3 regions of the Peribacillus sp. NJ11 genome follow, and region 2 is predicted to be linked to each of the others. Evidence: riboswitches for the same ligand, from Rfam matches in the RefSeq annotation. Region 2 holds a riboswitch; each other region holds the start of a gene.

Region 1 (5,668 bases), 1.7 Mb from region 2:
TCTGGTTGCCCGAAGGCAATATCCAATTGAATGCAGGCAATTTTCCACTTCATCGTTTAAAACCCACATGTAAAAAATGCTTTACAAGACTATGATAAACATATATCATTTGTGTCTAGAATTTCAAGAAATTTCAGAGAAGGTGTATAAATGTTGCAATTCGAAAAATCCAGACAACTTCAAAAACTGCCCAAGCAATTTTTTGCATCTCTAGTCGCAAAAGTCAATGCGATTACGGCGCAGGGTCATGATGTCATTAATTTAGGCCAGGGAAATCCTGATCAACCGACGCCTGAACATATCGTGAAAAGTTTACAGGTTGCCGCTGAAAAAACGATTAATCATAAATATTCGCCGTTTCGGGGACATCAATATTTAAAAGATGCTGCTGCCGTCTTTTATGAACGTGAATATGGTGTCAAGCTGGATCCGAATAGTGAAGTGGCGATTCTCTTCGGGGGGAAGGCAGGTCTTGTCGAACTGCCGCAGTGTTTATTGAATCCAGGTGATACGATCCTTGTTCCAGATCCCGGCTATCCGGATTATCTTTCCGGTGTCGTTTTAGCCCAGGCAAAGACCGAACTGATGCCCTTGACAGAAGAAAATGATTTTCTTCCGAAATACAATGACATACATAAAGAAGTGCTTGATAAAGCCAAAATGATGTTCTTGAACTATCCGAATAATCCCACAGGAGCTTCTGCAACTGAAAGTTTCTTTGATGAAACCGTCTCCTTTGCAAAAGAGCATTCGATTTGCGTGGTCCACGATTTCGCTTATGGGGCAATAGGATTCGACGGAAAAAAACCGATAAGCTTTCTCCAGGCAGAGGGAGCGAAGGATGTAGGGATAGAAATTTACACACTATCGAAAACATACAATATGGCAGGGTGGAGAGTCGGTTTTGCAGTGGGGAATAAAAGTGTCATAGAAGCTCTTGAACTATTGCAAGACCATCTTTATGTTAGTCTCTTTCCAGCGATACAGGAAGCAGCGGCAAGCGCATTGCTGGACTCGCAGAGCTGTGTAGATGAGTTAGTGAAGATGTATGAGGGACGCAGGAATGTTTTCATTGAGGGATTGAGGGCAATCGGATGGGATGTCAAAGCTCCCGAGGCATCATTCTTTGCCTGGCTCAAGGTACCAAAAGGTTTTACGTCCGAGAGTTTTGCAGACTATCTATTAACGCATGCCCACGTAGCTGTTGCCGCAGGGAATGGATTCGGTGAATTTGGCGAAGGTTACGTCAGGGTAGGGCTTCTGACTTCGGAAGAACGGCTTGAAGAGGCTGTGGAACGGATACGTACATTAAAATTATTTTAACGGAGGATTCAATTTATCCACGGTTAAATAGACAAGAAATTATTGACAAAGTATGGATTACGTGTCAGAATACAAAATAAATTCTTAATCTTTCGATACTTGAATGTAACTATATATCAGCGTTTTCTTATTTTGAGCAGGTGGAGGGACTAGCCCTATGAAGCCCAGCAACCGACCGTAATTCCATTGTAAAATGGGGCGGAATTCTTCGCCGGATTTTCTTGAAATCCACAAGGCACGGTGCTAATTCTTGCAGCTAATGGCTGGGAGATAAGAAGATGGCTTTTTAAAGCCTCTTCTTTATGAAGGGGCTTTTGCCATTTTGAGACCATTTCAGGTTAATGACTTCGAGAGTTTACTAACGTGATATAGGAGTGATCAAATGAGCGAGATAGTCGCTACTTATTTAATTCATGACTTTAATGGAAATCATGAGAAAAAAGCAGAAAGCATTGCCTTAGGATTGACTGTGGGAACATGGACGGACCTGCCCCATTTGGTCCAGAAGCAACTGGAAAAACATAAGGGTCGTGTCGTATCGGTGACACCACTATCTGAAGAAGAGAAGGCAAACAGATATTTTAATCGTAAAGTGTACCGTTCACTAATTAAAATTGCCTATCCGGCAGGGAATTTCTCCAATGATTTACCTGCAATCCTCACGACGGTCTTCGGCAAACTTTCATTGGACGGAGAAATAAAACTTATTGACTTGGATTTTGTCGGTGAGATTCAAAAAGCTTTCCCAGGGCCGCAATTTGGCATTGCAGGCATTAGGGAAAAGATTGACGTATATAACCGGCCCCTGGTGATGAGCATCTTTAAAGGTGTATTAGGAAGGGACCTAACCTTCCATAATGAGCAACTGAAGCGACAAGCATTAGGAGGTGTCGACCTAGTTAAAGATGATGAAATTCTCTTCGACCAGGAACAGACTCCATTTTTCGATAGAATAAAAACTGGAAAACGAATATTGAATGAAGTCTATGAAACCACTGGCCACCGAACCTTATACGCTGTCAATCTATCAGGGAAAACATTTGATTTATTGGATAAGGCGGAGCAAGCTGCTGAAGCAGGGGCGGATGCTTTATTGTTCAACGTTCATACATATGGTTTGGATGTATTGCAGGCCCTGAGTGAGCATGATCGAATCAGGCTACCGATCATGGCGCACCCCGCATTTAGCGGGGCATTGGCATCTTCATCATTTTATGGGATCGGCTATCCATTATTGCTTGGTAAATTAGTAAGGTTATCAGGTGCGGATTTATCCTTGTTCCCATCCCCTTATGGAAATGTCGCACTAGAAAAAAAGGAGACCTTGGCGATTGCTGAAGCTCTGACAAAAGATGAACTTTCATGGAAAAAAGCCTTCCCTGTTCCTTCTGCAGGCATTCATCCAGGCATGGTTCCGGACCTAATCAAGGATTTTGGACTCGATAGCGTGATTAATGCAGGGGGCGGAATTCACGGGCACCCTGACGGAGCAGAGGGCGGGGCCAAGGCTTTCCGTTCTGCTGTGGAAGCCGTTCTAGCAGGAAAGGACCTATCTGAAGCGGCGGCTGAGGAAGAAACACTAAAAAAAGCTCTTGTGTTATGGGGAGGCTTATAAGAAATAATGAAACCAATCATCTTTTGTGATTTTGACGGAACGATCACCAACACAGATAATATCATTTCCATCATGAAAAAATTTGCTCCTCCGGAATGGGAAGAGTTGAAAGACGATGTCCTTCAGCAAAAAATCAGTATATCTTCTGGCGTAGGGGATATGTTTTCCCTGCTTGATAGTGGCTTGAAGGATGACATCATTCAATATGTATGTGAGTCGGCCGGCATTCGTCCAGGGTTTTATGAATTCGTTGAGTATACGAAACAAGCCAACATCCCTTTATATATTGTAAGCGGAGGCATGGATTTTTTCATAGCACCTCTTTTAAATGATATCTTGCCATCAGAATCCGTTTATTGCAACCATGCATTTTTCAATAAGGAAAAAATTTATATTGAGTGGCCACATGCCTGTGATGACCAATGTAAAAATGATTGTGGTTGCTGTAAGCCATCAATTATGAGGGAAATTGCGAGTGCGGATGATTTTAAATTAGTTATTGGAGATTCAGTAACGGATTTTGAAGCGGCAAAACAGGCAGATTTTGTCATAGCTCGTGACATACTGCTTGAGAAATGCGATAGGGAAGGGATTCTTCATCAAGGATTTGAAACGTTTTATGATGTAATTGACATTTTAAAGCAGCGGGAGTTGGTAAATGCGTGAACACTCATACAGAAGAATGGCTGGAGTTAGCGGATATTAAAGCAGAACTGGCCGAAAGGGATTGGTTTATGGGTACTAGCGGGAATTTGTCCATCCGTAAGCCCGAAAGTCCTTTCTTTTATATTACGGCAAGCGGTAAGGATAAAAGGAAGCAATCGGATTCGGACTTTTTACTGGTTGATTTAAAAGGAAAACCAGTTGAAGAAACGGAGTTAAGACCATCGGCCGAAACATTGCTTCATACCGTTATTTACGGGAAAACCAATGCGAACTGTGTACTCCATGTCCATACAGTTGAAAATAATGTGATATCCGAATTGTACGGAGATGAAGGTCAAGTTACTTTTCGTAATCATGAAATCATTAAAGCGACCGGACGGTGGGATGAAGATTCAGAGCTAAGGATTCCTATCATCTATAATCACGCTGACATTCCGCTGTTATCCGATAAGTTCAAACCACATGTCGAAGAAGACTCTGGCGCTGTGCTGATCCGCAATCATGGTATTACGGTTTGGGGTAAAAGCGGATTCGAAGCTAAAAGAATACTTGAAGCTTGCGAATTTTTATTTCAATATCAACTGTTGCTTAATCAACAAAAGGCATTTGCAGGTTCCATAAGATAACAATCCATAGAGGAGGAATGAATGATGGCGACGATCAGATTCCATGAAACAAACGAGGTTATTGAAAATGGGGAAAAGGTAAAAGGTTTTTTAGAAACACAAGGGGTTATTTATGAGCAATGGGACATTTCGAAATTACCGGCCCATCTTGTGGAAAAATACGATCTGACAGATGCTGACAAGGAGGAAATCCTTTTAACATTCAAATCGGAGATAGCGGAAATTTCCGAAAGAAGAGGCTATAAAGCGCATGATATCATCACATTATCCGATGCAAATCCAAACTTGGATCAAATGCTTGAAAACTTTAAGCAGGAACACCACCATGAGGATGATGAAGTGCGTTTCATAGCAGGCGGAACGAGTATTTTTGCCATTGAAGGCGGCGATAAAAAGTGGTTTGATGTACGGCTTAATCCAGGAGATCTAATTAGTGTACCAGAATCCACACGACATTATTTCACGCTGGCAGAAGATAGAAAAACGGTCGCTGTCCGTATTTTCGTTACAGCGGCAGGATGGGTGCCGATTTACGAAAAGGACGAAGTTCAAGCATGAATCATTGTTGAAAAACCAGCTTACGGGCTGGTTTTTTTATGTAGATATCCGGCAAGTGCTTAAGTAAGATAAGTATGATAAAATTTAACGGAATCGAATTTAACCGGATCATAGGAGCAGATAAGAATGAAAACAACCGAAGTGTACATATTGGGCGGCTTTCTCGGCAGTGGGAAAACGACGCTTCTTCGAAATATTTTAAAACAGGAAAGTGAAGCGGGTAGAAAAGTGGCCGTGCTTTTAAATGAGCTCGGCAGTGTATCGGTTGACAGCGGACTCATTGGAGATGGAGTGCCTCTTAAGGAGTTGTTTGACGGGTGCATTTGCTGCACAATTCAAGATAAACTGGAGGTTCAGCTTCATGAATTGCTAACTGAAAACGACCTGGATGCCGTTTATATTGAAACAACGGGAGCAGCGCATCCAGTTGAAGTATTGGATGGCATCATGTCACCGCTTTTCGCCAAAAGGCTGGAGTATAAAGGGATTATAACGGTCGTCGATTTATTAAGGTGGCGCGACCGGGAGGAACTGTCGCCGCAGCTTCGACAGTTGCTTGCTGAGCAAATCCACCATGCGGATTTCATATTATTGAATAAAGCTGATCTAGTTAGTGAGATGGAGGCCGCACAGCTGATTTATTCAATACAGGCGCTGAACACGGATGCTGTATGTTTATTGACGGAGTATGCAGCCATTTCCTTGATATCGTTGCAAAGGATGCAAAGAAAAGGGCGTAATGGCCATCAAAAGCTTGATGTACGCGATCATTTGCATTTAACTGCAGTCGTCCATACATTTGAAGGGGCCGTTGCACAAACTGACTTTGAAGATTGGCTTAGGGCCCTTCCGGAAACGGTCTATCGAATGAAAGGATACA
Region 2 (5,668 bases):
TCCCAAATGGCCTCACCTTGTTTGTTTAGGAGGGCAAAATCTATCGCCAAACCGAAATTATGAAGAGACTCCCCACCTTTTGCATTCGTTACGATGTTCCCCGTGCTTAAACGGCCTTTTTCATAGAGTTCATTTTGCTCGGCTAAAGAACGGAACCCTGCCGTAATGATTACTGGGATGCCTTTGTCATTGGCCAATTGAATGAGCTCGTCTTTTTTGTCGGCGACGATCGGATTCAGCTCGTCTGTCAGTTTGATTTCATCTAAATCAGGCGGAAGCATATACTTGAACAAGAGCCCCAACAACAATCCGAAAAAGCCCAATATCAGACATGTCCTTACCCAAGTGGCTTTCACTGAAAAACCCTTCCTTTACTATAACTGTCTTAAAGTCAAAAACTCAACCAAAGACGGATGAGTTTTTTTCTTCTATTATAACTTTGATTTCAATTCTTCTATTTGCATTAAATGCCGTTTTTCATGTAGTCCCACGAACGAGATCCATTGCTTCAAGCTTAATTCTTTAAACAATGGGTGGGGAAAAGACTTTTGTTTGAGATCATTTTCTTTTGCTTGGTCAACGACTCTTATAAAAGCTTTGCGAGTTTCGGACAACTTATCCTTAACCTCATTCAAAGTTTGGAATGATTCTGACGGAATGACAAATGGCGGGGCCTGAACCTTCACTTCACGATTTAATGTAAGCTCGATCGGTTTATCAACAGCCGGAGTGCTATCGTCGCTTTTCAATTTATCGGCAATGCTCTTTGTTATGGCCCGTTCCATTAAATATAAATGATCCAACACCTGAATGATGCTCCATCGTCCTGCTTCAGGATGCGCGTTCAGCTGTTCATCCGATAGTCCGTTGACCGTATTTAAGAGTTCTTCCCTGATTTTTTCATTATCATTCACCTTTAGCATCTCCTCTTATAAGCCTGGCTAATCTCCTATAATTATTCCATGACCTATATGAATGTGTAAAATAATAATACTTTTTGACAGAAACGAACCGATTAATAGTTGTCTATTTTTTGAACAGCTCTATGATAGTCATAAAGGTAAAATTCGCCTAATATAAAGGACTATCAAAATTCATCAAGGGTATTCTAAATAGGAGTGATCGCCATCATTGGAGGATACTCCATTCAGCCACAAAAGCAGATACAAGCATCCCAGATCTTTGCAGTTCTCTTCCCAACTAAAGGCCATATCAAATTCCTAGCGACTTATGCAGGTAAAAATGCACAGAAAGCATTCTGTGCATTTTTGCTTTCATTTGAAATCATAACTTTCCAGAACCCGATTCGTAATGAGTTGATACCCTTTTTCATTCGGATGTATCTTATCACTGAAATACTCTGTTTTCTTTTTATTTTCAAAAAGATCATTTGTAGGAATGAATACCATCCGATCATCCTTTTCCGCTATTCCCTTTATTGCTTGGTTATAATCTAGAATGTGTTTTTCAAGTTTTTCATTGTCTTTAATTGGGTTATATAGCCCTACTACCAGTATATCCGCTTTATCGTTTGCCTTTATTAGGGTTGATATAATCTTATCCAGATGGTTGATATACTCCCGTTTACCATCATCGATTTTTCGGTCACTTATTTTCTCCAAGTTCCCGCCGTTACTATTGATCAAGTCATTCGTTCCAATATAAACGATGAAAGTATCGGCTTTATCAAGTTTCGTTTTAATGCGGTAATCATCAAGCTGCTTCATTACCCCATCCGTTTCCTGACCTTTTATACCGTAATTCCAAAAACTCACTTTTTGTTCCGATTCCGGATTATTCAATTCATCATCCAGACCGTCTACATATCCTTCCCCGTCCTTATCCCCTTTTCCATAGGTTAACGAATCTCCAAAAGCCATCACCCTTTGTACATCTTTCGCTTCCGAGGCTTGAAATTTATATGCAGCGAAACATATTATTAGTACAATAATTAATAAACCTGCTATTTTTTTCATTTGCTTCTCCTTTTGTCTATTTACTATGAAGTATTTAATCTTTTAAATACCCAAAAATCTGTAGTCCTAACATATAAAATGAATTGTCAGATAAAGAGCAAAGGGTGTATGATAGTATAAAACTTTCAATGGATTGGGTTTCATTCACCGTCCCTTAATAAAAAACCGGCGATACCCTTTATTCTGGAGATAGAATATAGATAGGAGTTTAAATCATGGAAGAGCACATAGAGTTTAGAAAGGCAGAACTATCGGACTTACCCAGGATCGTTGAAATATATAATTCGACAATTGCTTCAAGAATGGTCACGGCGGATACGGAACCTGTATCCGTACAATCGAGGGTTAAATGGTTTGAGGAACATGATTCAGAAAGTCGACCGCTATTTATCATTACTATAGAAGGGGAAACTGCTGGATGGATGAGCTTTCAATCGTTCTATGGGCGGCCGGCCTATAATTCCACGGCTGAAATCAGCATTTATATTGATGATTATTTCCGGGGAAAAGGAATCGGACAAATTTCGATTCAAAAGGCAATTGATGTGAGCCCAAAATTAGGGGTGAAGACTCTATTAGGTTTCATTTTTGCCCACAATGCACCAAGCCTGAAGCTTTTTTCCAAATTCGGGTTTGAAAAATGGGCACATTTACCTCAAGTTGCCGAGCTGGATGGCATTGAACGGGATTTGATCATTCTTGGTAAACGTGTCGATATTTAAATATATTTATTTAAAAGCTATTGCCTTGTGTAGTAGCTTTTTTCTCTGATTAAACGAGGACGAAATAGTGAATTTAGAAATACCTATATACTCTCTGGAGGGAAAAATATTCAGATTCTCTTTTATTTGTCAACGCATTTAACAGCGCATCCAATTCTTGACTTGCTTGAACAGTTAGAAGACTTGTAAAACCATAAACTGCTGCCAATTTGATCATTTCCTCTCTCTTTTCTTCTACTTTTTCTATAGTTACCTTCCGGCAAATCATATAAACACCTCCTAATTTTTCAATATTTTTACACTTTCATCATAATGAAACTCGTAGTTAAAATCAACTATTTTCCGGAAATTAAATGTGTTATTTCATAGGTTAAATGTGACAAAAAGCCTATTTCAGTCTCTAATTATGTATATTTTGTGACATCCTATATATAAACCTAAATAAAAAAAGCATCCACAAGTGTGATACATTGCGAATGCTTACATCATATCCCTATCCCACGAACCCAAAATATAGTCTATCGCTTACTATGTCATCCATTCCGAAGGAGACTCGTTATTAGGTCTATTTATAACAATCTTATATTCATCTTCAAGTACTTTTAACGGGGCATCGTAAAGGTGCCTTTCATCAGAGGTTTTGTATACTCCATTGGCCAATAACTCTTCAATAAGCTTTGCCTTCCTCTGTTCAATCCTCTTAAATAATTCCGCCATGTAAATGGCTCCTTTCCTAGTCATCATAAAGCCTGCTTCTAGTTGAGCTAAACTGTATTAACTGGTTTGATTTTCACCAAATTATATATACCTTTATTATTATGTCACTAAACGTTATTCCGCAAAAATAAAAGCCTCTTCTAATTCAAGAAGAGGCTGACAGTGTCCGTACGGCTCTTCTTATCTTCCAAGCATATGCTTGTTGGATTTAGCACAGTTCCCAAAATGGGTCTGCTGCCGAGGTTTCTTTGGGCCAAGTCCCTCCACCTCTCTGGATAAGAATTCAATATATAATTGATGTAGACATGATTTTATCCCAATAATCATCAAAAGTCAATTACCTGGATCTCCCTTTTTTCCTGAGCCATAAAGGATTCCCTCTTTCAAATACGGGTTGCATTTTCTTGTCTTTCTGATATGATGTCAGTAATTACATACAATTCACACCACTAGGGGAGTCTTTTTTAAGACTGAGATGGAATTAGTTCCGGACCCTTTGAACCTGAACCGGCTCATACCGGCGGAGGGAAGTGGATGATATCGTCCATTTACAGACTTTATCCATCTACCCCGTTCCGTATTCAGGAGCGGGGTTTTTTATTGGGTGTAAACAGGGGGATCCATTCTAAAGGAGGATGAACAATGGAGAATACTAAATTAGAAACATTCAGTGATAGACTTCATGGACGGGCAAAAGAGATTTGGAAAAGGAACCATTCACATCCCTTTGTCCAGGCAATTGGAAACGGCACACTTCCTGAAAAGAAATTTGCCTATTACCTGAAGCAGGACTATATCTATCTCATGGATTATTCCAAGCTCTTTGCTTTAGGTGTCATCAAAGCTCATAATATCGAAACCATGGCAAAGTTTGCGAGTATTTTAAATGAAACCCTTCAAGTTGAAATGGATATCCATCGGCATTATGCTTCAGAATTCGGAATCAGCTCCAAGGAATTGGAAGATACAGAACCCACACCAACCACTCTAGCCTATACGGGTTACATGCTAAATGCAGCTCAGCATGGGACTTTGGCAGACCTGATAGCCTGTCTCCTGCCATGTGCTTGGGATTATTATGAGATCGGTTTGCTATTGAAAGAACAAAATGGTGAAGCATTGGAAAACAATCGCTACTCTGATTGGATAAGGTCATATTCATCTCCTGAATTCGGTGAAGCACACAAGTGGCTGATTGCTTTGTTGGAAGAATTAACTGAAGGCATGCCCGAAAAGGAACTTCTTAGATTAGAAAAGCACTTTTTGGTGACTTCCCGATATGAATATTTATTCTGGGATATGGTTCAAAATGAGCAGGATTGGCCACTGTAGGTCGTTGATATGATGAATCCAATCAAGAAATTGACATTGACCGCCATGATTACGGCTATAACGACTTTAACCAGTTCATTTATTTTCATCCCTGCCGGATTTGCAAAAGTCTTTCCTATTCAACATCTGGCAAATGTCCTGACAGCCGTATTATTGGGACCTGCTTATGCGGTAACACAAGCTTTTTTAGTTTCCATCATTAGAAACATGTCTGGTACCGGTTCAATTTTCGCCTTTCCTGGCAGCATGATCGGTGCACTTTTGGCTGCCGTCGTATATCGAAAAACACAAAGCTTAAAATTCGCTTGTTTAGGGGAAGTGATCGGGACCGGCATTTTCGGTTCCCTAGCCTGTTATCCACTTGCAATCCTCCTATTGGGAGAAAAAGCTGCTCTTTTTGGTTTTTTACCAGCTTTTATGCTTAGTTCATTCGCAGGTGCGATTTTAGCTTTCATATTACTTAAAATACTTCTAAAAAATAATTATATGAAGGGGTTTTTTTATGAAAACAGCATTAACCATCGCAGGCTCTGATTCAGGGGGCGGTGCTGGAATACAAGCTGATTTAAAAACATTTTCTGCACATGGGGTCTTTGGAATGTCAGCAATCACAGCCGTAACCGCACAAAATACAATGGAAGTGCGTTCAATTCAGGCCATCGATACAGCTATCATTTCGGATCAAATTGCAGCCATTTTTGAAGATATTCGTGTCAATGCAGTAAAAATAGGTATGCTTGGATCAAAAGAAATAGTGGAAACAGTCGCTGCGTCCCTTAAAACATTCTTACCTGACATCGTTATCCTTGATCCTGTCATGATTTCCAAAAGCGGCCACCATTTGCTCGACGAAAAAGCCGTCTCTGCCTTAAAAACGGAATTGCTTCCGCTTGCAACACTTGCAACCCCAAATGTACCAGA
Region 3 (5,668 bases), 250 kb from region 2:
AATCAATTCTTCATCCACCAGCACTTTAAGTGCACGTGCAAGGTTAACCGGATCATTGGGCAATGCAAGGGATGTACCGTCTTTAATTTCTTTCAACGATTTATATTTGTTCGAGTATATGCCCATTGGTGCTGTTGGAACTATGATAAGGTCGGAAAGCGTTAGATCATTTTCTTTAGCGAAGTTATCCATGTACACTTTATGCTGGAATAGGTTGGCGTCGATTGAGTTGTTGCCAAGCGACTTATTCGGCTGGATATAGTCGGTGAACTCTACGATCTCTATTTTGTAACCGAGATCTTCCAGACCTGGCTGGATTGCTTCTTTAACCATATCGGCGTATGGCCCGGTAGTCGCCCCGATCTTCAATTCTTTTTTGTCTTCAGTTTTTGGGGATGCATCATCGCTTCCGCAAGCTGACAAGCCAAGGGCAAGTGCACAGACTGATAATAACGAAGCTATTTTCTTCATTTGAAATTCCTCCTGAAATGATATGTATTGAATCATTGAAAAAATGACTGATTCTATCGTTTGTTAACTAAGTATGAGGCTTTGTCACCAACCATTTGAATGATTTGTACAAGGCAGATCAACACGACGATCGTCGTGATCATGACCGTGTTGTCATAACGGTAATAACCGTACCTGATGGCCAGGTCACCAATTCCCCCTCCGCCGATTGTCCCTGCCATTGCTGAGTAACCGATCAGTGAAATGGTCGTTAATGTCAGCCCCTGAATGATTCCCGGTTTTGCCTCCGGAAGAAGTACATCTTTAATGATCATCCATGGAGTGGCCCCCACGGCAATTGCAGCTTCAATCACTCCTTTGTCTATTTCACGTAATGCCGATTCCACGATCCTTGCAAAAAAAGGTATCGCGGATACGGACAGGGAAACAGAAGCCGCTCTTGGCCCTATCGTCGATCCAGTAAGCAGTTCCGTTAAAGGAAGGAGGGCGACCAAGAGAATGATGAACGGGATTGAACGGACAATATTGACTGCGAAACCGAGTGATCGATTCACGACGCTATTTTCAAAGAATAAATTCCTGGTTGTCGTAAACAGCAATACTCCAAGTGGTAAACCTATCAAAAGGGCTACCGCAAGGGAAACGCCGACCATATAAATCGTTTCAAGAAAGGCTTTATTAAGATCAGGTAAAATATTGACGATGGAATCAAGAAATGACATGTTTTAACACCTCCACAGAACTGGAACGATTTTTTATATATTCCAATGCCGAATGAATTTCAGCGGCCTCACCGATTAACTCAATGATCAAGATGCCTAAAGGGACATCCTGAATATACTCAATTTTACCGTGCAGGATATTCCCCTTTACTGAATGGGATTGGAGAGCGTCGGAGAGAATCGATTCACCGGCGGTTTGCCCTTCGAATTGAATTTTAATAATCGTTCCTTTACTTCCCTCAATCAAATGTGAGGGAAGTTCGAAATCCAATACACTGCTGATGAATTGCTTCGTTAACTCCTGCTTTGGCTGTGAAAATATTTTATAAACGGAACCTTCTTCAATTACCCGTCCATCCTGCATGACGGCGACTCGGTGGCATAGTTCTTTGACCACTTCCATTTCATGTGTAATCAACACGATGGTGATCCCGAGCTCCCTGCTTATCTTTTTTAATAACTGTAAAATCGCTTTTGTTGTTGTTGGATCAAGGGCTGAAGTCGCTTCATCACATAACAGTACGGTGGGGTCATTTGCTAAGGCCCGGGCTATGCCGACCCGTTGCTTCTGTCCACCGCTAAGCTGTGCCGGATAGACATCTTTTTTATCACTGAGCCCTACGATTTCCAGCAATTCCAATACACGTAACCTGATGGCGTCCTTCGATTGATGCGCGGCCTTTAAGGCGAAAGCGACATTTTCATAAACGGTTTTTGAACTGACCAGGGAAAAGTGTTGAAATATCATTCCGATTTTTTGACGTTGTTTACGAAGCTCTTTACTTGATAAAGAGGTTAAATCAATGCCGTCAATGATGATATTTCCGGCTGTCGGACGTTCAAGCAAATTCAAGCAGCGGAGTAATGAGCTTTTTCCAGCTCCGCTGTAGCCGACAATTCCATACACTTCGCCTTTTTGAATGGTTAAAGATACGTTATCCACTCCGATAACTCGGTTTTTCTTCGTGATGTATTCCTTTCGGACTGAACGGATTTCAATCATGATCCTTCCCCCTTAAACATAAAAAACTGCCTCTATCATTCAGAAAGAGGCAGCGAAATTATATCTCGTCTTATCTTTCAGAATGCAAACATTCTGCAGGAAGTGGCACCGTTCCCGAAGGGCGGTTGCCGGACATCACAGGGCCTGATCCCTCCGTCACTCTTGATAAGTAAACTATTATTTTAGAATATTTCAAGTTTTATAATATAATCTATAATATTTGTAAAATTCCACAATGTCAATCGTTTCTGTGATTTGGTGATGGTTTTTTTCGATAATGTTCCGTGCGGTTCATTAAAACCATTCCTGTCAAAAGGGCTCTTAGTCAATAATCCGTCTTTTATATCCAGATATTCCATTATTTCCTTGTCAAAAGGGTAAAGAGATAATACATTTATTATAATAAAGTGAAAAAGGGAGAAAAAACTATTTTTGTACAATGATGGGGTGGAAATGCATGATAGAGATTAAGACGGTAAATGATGTGGTTTGTGTGCACGGGACTCCTGACGGGGTCAAGTCGGGGATGAGTGTTTATGTTTTTTTAACGGATGGGCTATTGATAGATACTGGCGCACAGATTTTATTGGAAGGACTTATTCCATTCTATGAGTCCGCAGACTTCGAAACAGTTGCCCTGACGCACTATCATGAGGACCATACGGGAGGCGCTGCCTGGATAAAGGAACATAAAAAGGTTCCGATATTCATTCATCCGATGTCGGTTGATACTTGTGCGAAGGATGCTGAATATCCTGAATATCGTAAAATGTTTTGGGGAAAAAGAGACGCCTTTAAGGCTGAGCCGCTAGGCAAGGCCATTCATTCCCGCACCCAAACGTGGGAGCCGATTTTTACCCCTGGTCATGCGAAGGACCATATGGTGTATTTGAATCACAGCACTGGCATGCTCTTTTCTGGAGACCTTTTCGTAACACCAAAAACAAAGCTTATCTTACGGGAAGAGTCTGTCCCGATCATCATCGATTCCATAAAAAAATTACTCCGATATGACTTTGGGGAAGTGTTTTGCTGCCATGCTGGGCATGTGCCTGACGGAAAGGAAATGTTTCGAAATAAACTCGATTATTTGGAAAACCTCCAAGGTGAAATTTTACGCTTACATGATCAAGGGCATACAGTCCATGAAATCCAGCAAGTCGTTTTACCGAATCGCTATCCCCTTATCGAGATATCTGGACATGAATGGGATTCAGAGCATATCATAACTTCGATATTAAACGAAAATGTTTTGAATGCCAGGGATAATGGAACTATTTGAATATTAACAATAGATATTGAAAGGACGAGCACTGATATTAATGCTTTTAGCATAATATCAAATGCCTACGGGGGATAGAGTGCGGGAATTGGAAAAAGGCAAGAAGACAGCATGTTGTAATATTTAATTTGCACTCAAACAACTTCCATCCGGGAAGTTGTTTTTTTATGGAGGGGGTGCTTTTCATAAAAAAACATTTGTTAGTGGGGAATATGACGCATGAACGAAAGTTCACTTTTTTTAAGTGGAGCTCCCCAAAAAGAGAGCCCACGAGTGTTTATTTATTGATATTGGGATCTGTTTCATCATAAAAATCATGTGCTTCCTCGATGTTCTGAAGGTTAGCGACTTCATACACATTTCCGCCTGCCATTCCTTCATTGATGATTCGGTCGATATCGAGGAAAACGGAATCCTTGCCATCATATTCGGTATCCTTCAAAAATGTCATTTTTTCTTTATCCAAAATAAATCCCTCCTAGCTTTTTCTTTAGTTTAGGCAAAGGAGGGATTTTTATTCCGTTCAGAGGGTTAATGAATGAAAAAGGGGAAAGGGCTCAATCATATACATGGTAGACCATTAAGTCATGGATCATGCTTTTGAGTTGGGTTTCATCTGTTTCGGAAGGTGGGTTGGCTGTCCATTCGATGGATCCATCTTTATGGTACAAGGCTTTGATTGCCTCCTTTTTGAAATAAAATGAAATTTTCCATCCTGGCAGATTCTTATGCAGTGGTGCCCACTGAAAATGGGTGATCATATGTATAACCTCCATATATGCTGTCTTTCATTTCATTATAATGTAAAACGGCAGCTGGAGGTGTCATTTTATTGTCAGGTTGGAAAAAGTCAATTCAATGAAAAGATTTTTTAAATGCAAAAGCCGGTTAGCTTCAATTTCCTCTTCATCGAACTGCATGGGCTTTGAGTTCACTTCGTATATGAAGAGCGAACCCGATTCATCTTCCCCTATATCAATGGAAAATTCTCCGAGAAACCCGATTTTTTTCGAAAGAGACTCACCGCATTTTTGGGCGATATTCGCTAATTTTTGATTTAAGCTTCTTGATTGCAGGTCTTGATAAGGAAAAAGCTTACCCCCTCGGGGAGTGTGGGTGGTGATTTCCTGAGTTTGTGACATCCTTACTGCTTTGCCGGTCACTTTATAAAAACCTTTTTCATAATGGACGAGAATCCTGTAATCGTAACGATGACCAAAAATTTTTTTCGGTATGATCGCCTGTTGAGCAAGGTAGCTTCTTTTTAATAAATCCCTTTTTTTTGTTTCCCAGAATGAAGTGAAATCCGGAAAGGACTCACTATGCTTTAGGCTATTGAAAAAAAGTGTCCCATCAGGATTTTTGATGATGGTATAAATGCCCTTCCCTTGGCTTCCTTTGCATGGTTTAAGGTAAATATGCCTGTGGGTTTCGAGGAAAGCATCCAAGCAATCGCTGTTCCGCAGGATCATGGTGGGGGGGAGGTGAGTGGTGAGGGCCCCGTCTTCCGTTAATGCTTCGAACATTACATATTTATCTATAAAACAAGGGTTGAAAAGGTTAATTCGATATTCTTTAAAGTGGTTGATGAGACTCTGGAATTCTTCTGAAGCCTCATAGCCCCTCGATGGGATACGGTTATAGACGATGTCAGGGAGCGGCATCTTACACTCGATCCATTTGTTTGAAGTGGAGGAAAAAACATACCCTCTCAACGACTCGGAATGCAGGGCATTTCCTGTGAATGCATAAATCAAAATCCCGTGTTTCAATAAATATAAGGATAGGTCCCGAAAAAGGGTCAGGTTTCCACCCAAACCTGATTCCTTTTTGGGATTGGAAACAGTCAGTATTCCGACGACAAGCATCCGGTTACCTGGAAATATGGTGATAGGAATTAGGGGGTGATTCGAATGGTCCTTTTTATAGCTGATCTCCTCTTTGGCAGACCCGGCGAAAAGATCCGCATTCTCATGAGTGTGGTGCCAATTTTCAGTGCGGATATCGTAAAAAATGTTCATCGCGGCACACTGATTGATTTCGTAATCGTCTGTTCCGTAAGATAAATGGCATAATCAAGGCTGAGCTTTCTGGTCAGCAATTCGAAATCCTTGAGTTTTGGATGGGAGAAGATGGAACGTCCAGGTTTGGAATTGGCTTCAAACATCCAAACCTGCCCTTTTTTATCCA

The links. A riboswitch is a leader RNA that binds a small molecule or an ion and turns the genes downstream of it on or off. The one in region 2 is predicted to bind S-adenosylmethionine.
Region 1: another riboswitch for S-adenosylmethionine. It lies ahead of mtnW (2,3-diketo-5-methylthiopentyl-1-phosphate enolase); the one in region 2 lies ahead of QUF86_RS25460 (Fur-regulated basic protein FbpA).
Region 3: another riboswitch for S-adenosylmethionine. It lies ahead of QUF86_RS26690 (methionine ABC transporter ATP-binding protein); the one in region 2 lies ahead of QUF86_RS25460 (Fur-regulated basic protein FbpA).

The regions. Positions count from the first base shown of each region.
Region 1 is NZ_JAUCFO010000001.1:3,488,679-3,494,346, forward strand. It holds gene QUF86_RS17280 (pyridoxal phosphate-dependent aminotransferase) at 151-1,323, shown strand; SAM riboswitch class I at 1,448-1,600, shown strand; gene mtnW (2,3-diketo-5-methylthiopentyl-1-phosphate enolase) at 1,706-2,938, shown strand; gene QUF86_RS17290 (2-hydroxy-3-keto-5-methylthiopentenyl-1-phosphate phosphatase) at 2,945-3,604, shown strand; gene QUF86_RS17295 (methylthioribulose 1-phosphate dehydratase) at 3,601-4,230, shown strand; gene QUF86_RS17300 (cupin domain-containing protein) at 4,255-4,788, shown strand; gene QUF86_RS17305 (CobW family GTP-binding protein) at 4,915-5,668, shown strand, end outside.
Region 2 is NZ_JAUCFO010000001.1:5,206,091-5,211,758, forward strand. It holds gene QUF86_RS25435 (M15 family metallopeptidase) at 1-356, opposite strand, end outside; gene QUF86_RS25440 (DinB family protein) at 432-923, opposite strand; gene QUF86_RS25445 (DUF459 domain-containing protein) at 1,275-1,976, opposite strand; gene QUF86_RS25450 (GNAT family N-acetyltransferase) at 2,192-2,698, shown strand; gene QUF86_RS25455 (aspartyl-phosphate phosphatase Spo0E family protein) at 2,772-2,966, opposite strand; gene QUF86_RS25460 (Fur-regulated basic protein FbpA) at 3,227-3,439, opposite strand; SAM riboswitch class I at 3,593-3,697, opposite strand; TPP riboswitch at 3,857-3,961, shown strand; gene tenA (thiaminase II) at 4,058-4,747, shown strand; gene thiW (energy coupling factor transporter S component ThiW) at 4,760-5,281, shown strand; gene thiD (bifunctional hydroxymethylpyrimidine kinase/phosphomethylpyrimidine kinase) at 5,250-5,668, shown strand, end outside.
Region 3 is NZ_JAUCFO010000001.1:5,452,576-5,458,243, reverse strand. It holds gene QUF86_RS26700 (MetQ/NlpA family ABC transporter substrate-binding protein) at 1-471, opposite strand, end outside; gene QUF86_RS26695 (methionine ABC transporter permease) at 525-1,193, opposite strand; gene QUF86_RS26690 (methionine ABC transporter ATP-binding protein) at 1,180-2,196, opposite strand; SAM riboswitch class I at 2,264-2,368, opposite strand; gene QUF86_RS26685 (MBL fold metallo-hydrolase) at 2,654-3,478, shown strand; gene QUF86_RS26680 (hypothetical protein) at 3,756-3,944, opposite strand; gene QUF86_RS26675 (YheE family protein) at 4,036-4,239, opposite strand; gene QUF86_RS26670 (YheC/YheD family endospore coat-associated protein) at 4,303-5,499, opposite strand; gene QUF86_RS26665 (YheC/YheD family endospore coat-associated protein) at 5,496-5,668, opposite strand, start outside.